Regions from separate parts of the Priestia megaterium genome, predicted to be linked through region 1. Evidence: a T-box and tRNA genes for the amino acid it is inferred to sense, from the RefSeq annotation. Region 1 holds a T-box; the other holds one or more tRNA genes.
The links. The T-box of region 1 lies ahead of tyrS (tyrosine--tRNA ligase). A T-box ahead of a tRNA ligase gene usually reads a tRNA of that ligase, here a tRNA-Tyr.
Positions count from the first base shown of each region.

Region 2: it has a tRNA-Tyr gene. The T-box ahead of tyrS (tyrosine--tRNA ligase) is inferred to sense a tRNA for this amino acid. The anticodon was not compared.

Region 1 is NZ_CP023317.1:4,566,686-4,570,064, reverse strand. Features, by position in the region: gene acsA (acetate--CoA ligase) at 1-1,429, shown strand, start outside; T-box leader at 1,569-1,779, shown strand; gene tyrS (tyrosine--tRNA ligase) at 1,853-3,112, shown strand; gene rpsD (30S ribosomal protein S4) at 3,185-3,379, opposite strand, start outside.
Region 2 is NZ_CP023317.1:589,472-592,850, forward strand. Features, by position in the region: rRNA gene CEQ83_RS03095 (23S ribosomal RNA) at 1-1,123, shown strand, start outside; rRNA gene rrf (5S ribosomal RNA) at 1,187-1,302, shown strand; tRNA gene CEQ83_RS03105 (tRNA-Val) at 1,409-1,484, shown strand; tRNA gene CEQ83_RS03110 (tRNA-Thr) at 1,489-1,564, shown strand; tRNA gene CEQ83_RS03115 (tRNA-Tyr) at 1,573-1,656, shown strand; tRNA gene CEQ83_RS03120 (tRNA-Gln) at 1,663-1,737, shown strand; tRNA gene CEQ83_RS03125 (tRNA-Lys) at 1,742-1,814, shown strand; tRNA gene CEQ83_RS03130 (tRNA-Gly) at 1,824-1,898, shown strand; tRNA gene CEQ83_RS03135 (tRNA-Arg) at 1,905-1,981, shown strand; tRNA gene CEQ83_RS03140 (tRNA-Pro) at 1,986-2,062, shown strand; tRNA gene CEQ83_RS03145 (tRNA-Ala) at 2,068-2,143, shown strand; tRNA gene CEQ83_RS03150 (tRNA-Met) at 2,174-2,250, shown strand; tRNA gene CEQ83_RS03155 (tRNA-Ser) at 2,278-2,370, shown strand; tRNA gene CEQ83_RS03160 (tRNA-Met) at 2,396-2,472, shown strand; tRNA gene CEQ83_RS03165 (tRNA-Asp) at 2,477-2,552, shown strand; tRNA gene CEQ83_RS03170 (tRNA-Phe) at 2,563-2,638, shown strand; tRNA gene CEQ83_RS03175 (tRNA-His) at 2,649-2,724, shown strand; tRNA gene CEQ83_RS03180 (tRNA-Gly) at 2,736-2,809, shown strand; tRNA gene CEQ83_RS03185 (tRNA-Ile) at 2,816-2,892, shown strand; tRNA gene CEQ83_RS03190 (tRNA-Asn) at 2,896-2,970, shown strand; tRNA gene CEQ83_RS03195 (tRNA-Glu) at 2,975-3,046, shown strand; gene CEQ83_RS03200 (M48 family metallopeptidase) at 3,256-3,379, shown strand, end outside.

The DNA.
Region 1 (3,379 bases):
GAAGGGAGATCGTGTGTTTATCTTTATGCCTCGCTCTCCGGAACTTTATTTTGCATTGTTAGGCGCGGTGAAGCTTGGCGCTATTGTTGGTCCTTTGTTTGAAGCATTCATGGAAGGTGCAGTAAAAGATCGTTTGCAAGACAGTGATGCAAAAGTGTTAATTACAACGCCTGAACTGCTGAGCCGCGTTCCGGTGAAGGATTTGCCAGCTTTAAAACACATTCTCCTTGTAGGGGAAAATGTAGCAGAAGAAGGCATTCAACTAGATTTTCTGAAGCGATTAGAAGCGGCGAATAAAGAGGTGGAGATTGAGTGGGTAGATAGAACAGATGGTATGCTGCTTCATTATACATCAGGTTCAACTGGAAAACCAAAAGGGGTGCTTCACGTTCATAATGCAATGCTTCAGCATTATCAAACTGCTAAGTGGGTGCTCGACTTAAAAGATGACGATGTGTATTGGTGTACAGCAGATCCGGGTTGGGTAACGGGAACTTCCTACGGAATTTTTGGTCCTTGGCTTGCTGGAGCAACAAATGTGATTGTAGGAGGACGCTTTAGTCCAGATGCATGGTATCAAGCACTTGAAGATTTTGGCGTAACGGTTTGGTACAGTGCGCCTACAGCATTTCGTATGCTAATGGGTGCTGGCGATGACTTAGTTAAACGCTATGATTTAAGCAGCCTCAGACATGTATTAAGCGTGGGAGAACCATTAAATCCTGAAGTGGTACGCTGGGGAATGAAGGTTTTCCAAAAACGTATTCATGACACGTGGTGGATGACTGAAACTGGAGGTCAGACGATTTGTAATTACCCGTCTATGAAAATTAAACCAGGATCTATGGGAAAACCTATTCCGGGTGTACAAGCAGCAATCGTTGACGATCAAGGACAAGAGCTTCCACCTTATCGAATGGGTAACTTAGCAATTAAAAAAGGCTGGCCATCTATGATGCATGCAATTTGGAACAACAAGGAAAAGTATGAGTCATACTTTATGCCAGGCGACTGGTACGTATCAGGTGATTCCGCGTATATGGATGAAGACGGTTATTTTTGGTTCCAAGGCCGAATTGATGACGTTATTATGACCGCAGGAGAACGAGTTGGTCCATTTGAAGTAGAAAGTAAGCTTGTTGAACACCCTGCTGTAGCAGAAGCGGGTGTCATTGGTAAGCCTGATCCTGTGCGTGGGGAAATTATTAAAGCGTTTATCGCACTTAGAGATGGGTATGAATCTTCAGATGAACTGATTGAAGATATTCGTCAATTTGTGAAAAAAGGGTTAGCTGCTCATGCAGCTCCACGTGAAATCGAGTTTAAAGATAAGCTACCTAAAACACGAAGCGGTAAAATTATGCGTCGCGTTTTAAAAGCGTGGGAATTAGATTTGCCAACGGGCGATTTGTCGACGATGGAAGACTAAGGAGTAAACGTTTCAATCTTTGTAGGGAAAATAAGTGATTTTTATAAAGTTCAAACAGCCAGCTGTTTGAACTTTTTTTTGGACTTGAATTTTAAAATGAAATCATTCATAATTGTGGGGTGTAAACTTTTAAATAAAATAAACTGCAGTGATAGGAAGAAGTAATACTTGTCTCCCTGTTTAAGAGAGCTGATGGTTGCTGAAAATCAGTACATAGACAAATATGAAATACGTCCTTGAGCATCTTTTGTGAACTTACAGTAGCAAAAGACGGGTAGACCGTTACATCATTTAAGTGGGAAATAATTTATTTCCAAATAGGGTGGTACCGCGATATTTTCGTCCCTTCTTTTTTAAGAAGGGGCGTTTTTTATGTTGTTCAACAAATTGTAACGAGCAATTAGATAAAGGAGAGAATATAACATGGATATTTTACAAGATCTTGAGTTTCGAGGGCTCATTAATCAACAAACGGATGAAAAAGGTTTAAATGAACTTTTGAGTAAAGAGTCTGTTCGTTTGTACTGTGGATTCGATCCAACAGCCGACAGCCTTCACATCGGCCACATGCTTCCTGTTTTAATTTTGCGTCGCTTTCAACAAGCTGGACACCAACCGATTGCATTAGTTGGTGGAGGTACGGGTCTTATTGGAGATCCAAGCGGTAAAAAAGCAGAGCGTACGTTAAATGAAAAAGAAACGGTTGCTATGTTTAGTGAGCGTATTAAAGGTCAGCTTTCACGCTTCTTAGATTTTGAAGAAGGTGAAAATGCAGCGGTTATTGCGAATAACTATGACTGGATTGGCACGTTAGATGTTATTACATTCCTACGAGATATCGGTAAAAACTTTGGTATTAACTACATGATGGCAAAGGATTCTGTTCAATCTCGTATCGAATCAGGCATCTCATTTACGGAATTCAGCTACATGATTTTACAATCATATGATTTCTTGAACTTATACCAAACGTATAACTGTAAGCTTCAAATTGGCGGCAGCGACCAATGGGGAAATATTACGGCTGGCTTAGAATTAATTCGTAAATCAGAAGAAGATGCAAAAGCATTTGGATTAACAGTTCCGCTTGTAACAAAAGCAGACGGCACGAAGTTCGGTAAAACAGAAGGCGGAGCAATTTGGTTAGACGCTGAAAAAACAAGTCCGTATGAATTCTACCAGTTCTGGATTAATACAGATGATCGTGATGTTATAAAATATTTAAAATACTTTACATTCTTATCACATGAAGAAATTAATGAATTAGCAGCATCTGCAAAAGAAGCGCCTGAAAAACGCGAAGCACAAAAAGCACTAGCAGCGGCGATGACTACGCTTGTACACGGTGAAGAAGCTCTTGAGCAAGCCATTCGTATTTCGCAAGCTTTATTTAACGGAAGTATTTCAGAGTTAACAGCAGAAGAAATTAAGCAAGGATTCAAGGATGTTCCTTCTTACACGCATACAGGTGAAGATATTGGTTTAATCGATTTACTTGTAGAAAGTAAAATCTCTCCTTCTAAACGTCAAGCGCGTGAAGATATTTCAAACGGTGCGATTTACTTAAACGGTGAGCGTGAGCAAGATTTGCAAAAAACAGTAGGAGCAGAAGACCGTATTGAAGGTCAATTTACAGTAATTCGTCGAGGCAAGAAAAAATATACGCTTATTCAATACGCATAAAAAAAGGCCGAAAGGCCTTTTTTTGTATAAAGACAGTAAAAAAGCCGCTCCATAGGGAACGGCTTTTTACTATTAACGAGAGTAGAACTCTACGATTAGTGCTTCGTTGATTTCAGCAGATAATTCAGAACGCTCAGGTAAGCGAGTGAATGTACCTTCTAATTTCTCAGCGTCTACTGTTAAGTAGTCTGGTACGAAGTTGTTAACTTCAAGCGCTTCTTTCACGATTGAAAGGTTGCGAGATTTTTCGCGAACACCGATCACTTG
Region 2 (3,379 bases), 1.0 Mb from region 1:
TAGCAAAAACACAGGTCTCTGCGAAGCCGCAAGGCGAAGTATAGGGGCTGACGCCTGCCCGGTGCTGGAAGGTTAAGAGGAGGGGTTATCCTTTGGGAGAAGCTCTGAATCGAAGCCCCAGTAAACGGCGGCCGTAACTATAACGGTCCTAAGGTAGCGAAATTCCTTGTCGGGTAAGTTCCGACCCGCACGAAAGGCGTAACGATCTGGGCACTGTCTCAACGAGAGACTCGGTGAAATTATAGTACCTGTGAAGATGCAGGTTACCCGCGACAGGACGGAAAGACCCCGTGGAGCTTTACTGTAGCCTGATATTGAATTTTGGTACAGCTTGTACAGGATAGGTAGGAGCCTGAGAAGCCGGAGCGCTAGCTTCGGTGGAGGCGTCGGTGGGATACTACCCTGGCTGTATTGAAATTCTAACCCGCGGCCCTGATCGGGCCGGGAGACAGTGTCAGGTGGGCAGTTTGACTGGGGCGGTCGCCTCCTAAAATGTAACGGAGGCGCCCAAAGGTTCCCTCAGAATGGTTGGAAATCATTCGTAGAGTGTAAAGGCACAAGGGAGCTTGACTGCGAGACCTACAAGTCGAGCAGGGACGAAAGTCGGGCTTAGTGATCCGGTGGTTCCGCATGGAAGGGCCATCGCTCAACGGATAAAAGCTACCCCGGGGATAACAGGCTTATCTCCCCCAAGAGTCCACATCGACGGGGAGGTTTGGCACCTCGATGTCGGCTCATCGCATCCTGGGGCTGTAGTCGGTCCCAAGGGTTGGGCTGTTCGCCCATTAAAGCGGTACGCGAGCTGGGTTCAGAACGTCGTGAGACAGTTCGGTCCCTATCCGTCGTGGGCGTAGGAAATTTGAGAGGAGCTGTCCTTAGTACGAGAGGACCGGGATGGACACACCGCTGGTGTACCAGTTGTCTTGCCAAAGGCATCGCTGGGTAGCTATGTGTGGACGGGATAAGTGCTGAAAGCATCTAAGCATGAAGCCCCCCTCAAGATGAGATTTCCCATAGCGCAAGCTAGTAAGATCCCTGAAAGATGATCAGGTTGATAGGTCAGAGGTGGAAGCGTGGCGACATGTGTAGCTGACTGATACTAATCGATCGAGGACTTAACCAAACTTTTAAAAGCGTAAGCTTTACTCAGCAAATTGTTATCTAGTTTTGAGAGAGCAATCTCTTGTCTGGTGGCGATAGCGAAGAGGTCACACCCGTTCCCATACCGAACACGGAAGTTAAGCTCTTTAGCGCCAATGGTAGTTGGGACTTTGTCCCTGTGAGAGTAGGACGTTGCCAGGCAATGAATAAGACCCCTTTTTATGCTCTTGTAAAAGAGTCTAGGGGTTTTTTATTTGGCTCATTTGTAAAAAACTTATATACACATTTAATGTTGTGTATGATATTTGGAGGATTAGCTCAGCTGGGAGAGCACCTGCCTTACAAGCAGGGGGTCGGCGGTTCGATCCCGTCATCCTCCACCACCGTGCCGGTGTAGCTCAACTGGTAGAGCAACTGACTTGTAATCAGTAGGTTGGGGGTTCAAGTCCTCTTGCCGGCACCATTTATATCGGAGGGGTAGCGAAGTGGCTAAACGCGGCGGACTGTAAATCCGCTCCTTCGGGTTCGGCAGTTCGAATCTGCCCCCCTCCACCATTTTATTGGGCTATCGCCAAGCGGTAAGGCAACGGATTTTGATTCCGTCATGCGTTGGTTCGAATCCAGCTAGCCCAGCCATAGAGAGCCATTAGCTCAGTTGGTAGAGCATCTGACTTTTAATCAGAGGGTCGAAGGTTCGAGTCCTTCATGGCTCATTTTAATAAGCGGAAGTAGTTCAGTGGTAGAACACCACCTTGCCAAGGTGGGGGTCGCGAGTTCGAACCTCGTCTTCCGCTCCATATAAAGCGCCCGTAGCTCAATTGGATAGAGCGTTTGACTACGGATCAAAAGGTTAGGGGTTCGACTCCTCTCGGGCGCGCCATAAACGGGAAGTAGCTCAGCTTGGTAGAGCACTTGGTTTGGGACCAAGGGGTCGCAGGTTCGAATCCTGTCTTCCCGACCATTTATGGGGCCTTAGCTCAGCTGGGAGAGCGCCTGCCTTGCACGCAGGAGGTCAGCGGTTCGATCCCGCTAGGCTCCACCAATGAAATTAAATAATTGTAACGAATAATATGGCGGTGTAGCTCAGCTGGCTAGAGCGTACGGTTCATACCCGTGAGGTCGTGGGTTCGACTCCCTCCGCCGCTACCATATAAGTTACATTTGTTATAAATATACGGAGGAATACCCAAGTCCGGCTGAAGGGATCGGTCTTGAAAACCGACAGGGGTGTTAAAGCCCGCGGGGGTTCGAATCCCTCTTCCTCCGCCATTTATTTATATCATATTCATATCATCGCGGGGTGGAGCAGTTCGGTAGCTCGTCGGGCTCATAACCCGAAGGTCGCAGGTTCAAATCCTGTCCCCGCAACCAAAGTGGTCCCGTGGTGTAGCGGTTAACATGCCTGCCTGTCACGCAGGAGATCGCGGGTTCGATTCCCGTCGGGACCGCCATTTTGTTTGGGGCTCGGTAGCTCAGTTGGTAGAGCAAAGGACTGAAAATCCTTGTGTCGGCGGTTCGATTCCGTCCCGAGCCACCATTTTAAGACGGCGATTGTGGCGAAGTGGTTAACGCACCGGATTGTGGTTCCGGCATTCGTGGGTTCGATTCCCATCAGTCGCCCCATCTTAAGTAACGCGGGTGTAGTTTAGTGGTAAAACCTCAGCCTTCCAAGCTGATGTCGTGAGTTCGATTCTCATCACCCGCTCCAAATAATGGGCCTATAGCTCAGCTGGTTAGAGCGCACGCCTGATAAGCGTGAGGTCGGTGGTTCGAGTCCACTTAGGCCCACCATATTCCACAGTAGCTCAGTGGTAGAGCTATCGGCTGTTAACCGATCGGTCGTAGGTTCGAGTCCTACCTGTGGAGCCATACTGGCCCGTTGGTCAAGCGGTTAAGACACCGCCCTTTCACGGCGGTAACACGGGTTCGAATCCCGTACGGGTCATCTCAAAAGCAGTTTGCATATGCAAACTGCTTTTTTTGTTTGTAAACAGAGTTTAGACAAAAGAATAAACTCTGTTTTTCGTTTTTCTATGATTTTCTCTTCACAATTTGCATTTCCTATAGCACATCTCTAAACGCTTGTTCTAAATTTCGAAAAAAAACCTACAATAGTAATAACAGAATACTGTTTGTACAAAAGGAGGGGAATGCGTGAAAAAAATTGTTTTGTGGTCCATCGGAGTTTTTCTTGTGTATGCAGCTTGTATATGGGTGTATTTATTTTATATAAGTGACACCTCTATTCCACAATCATTAAAAGGTACCAGCGTGGATC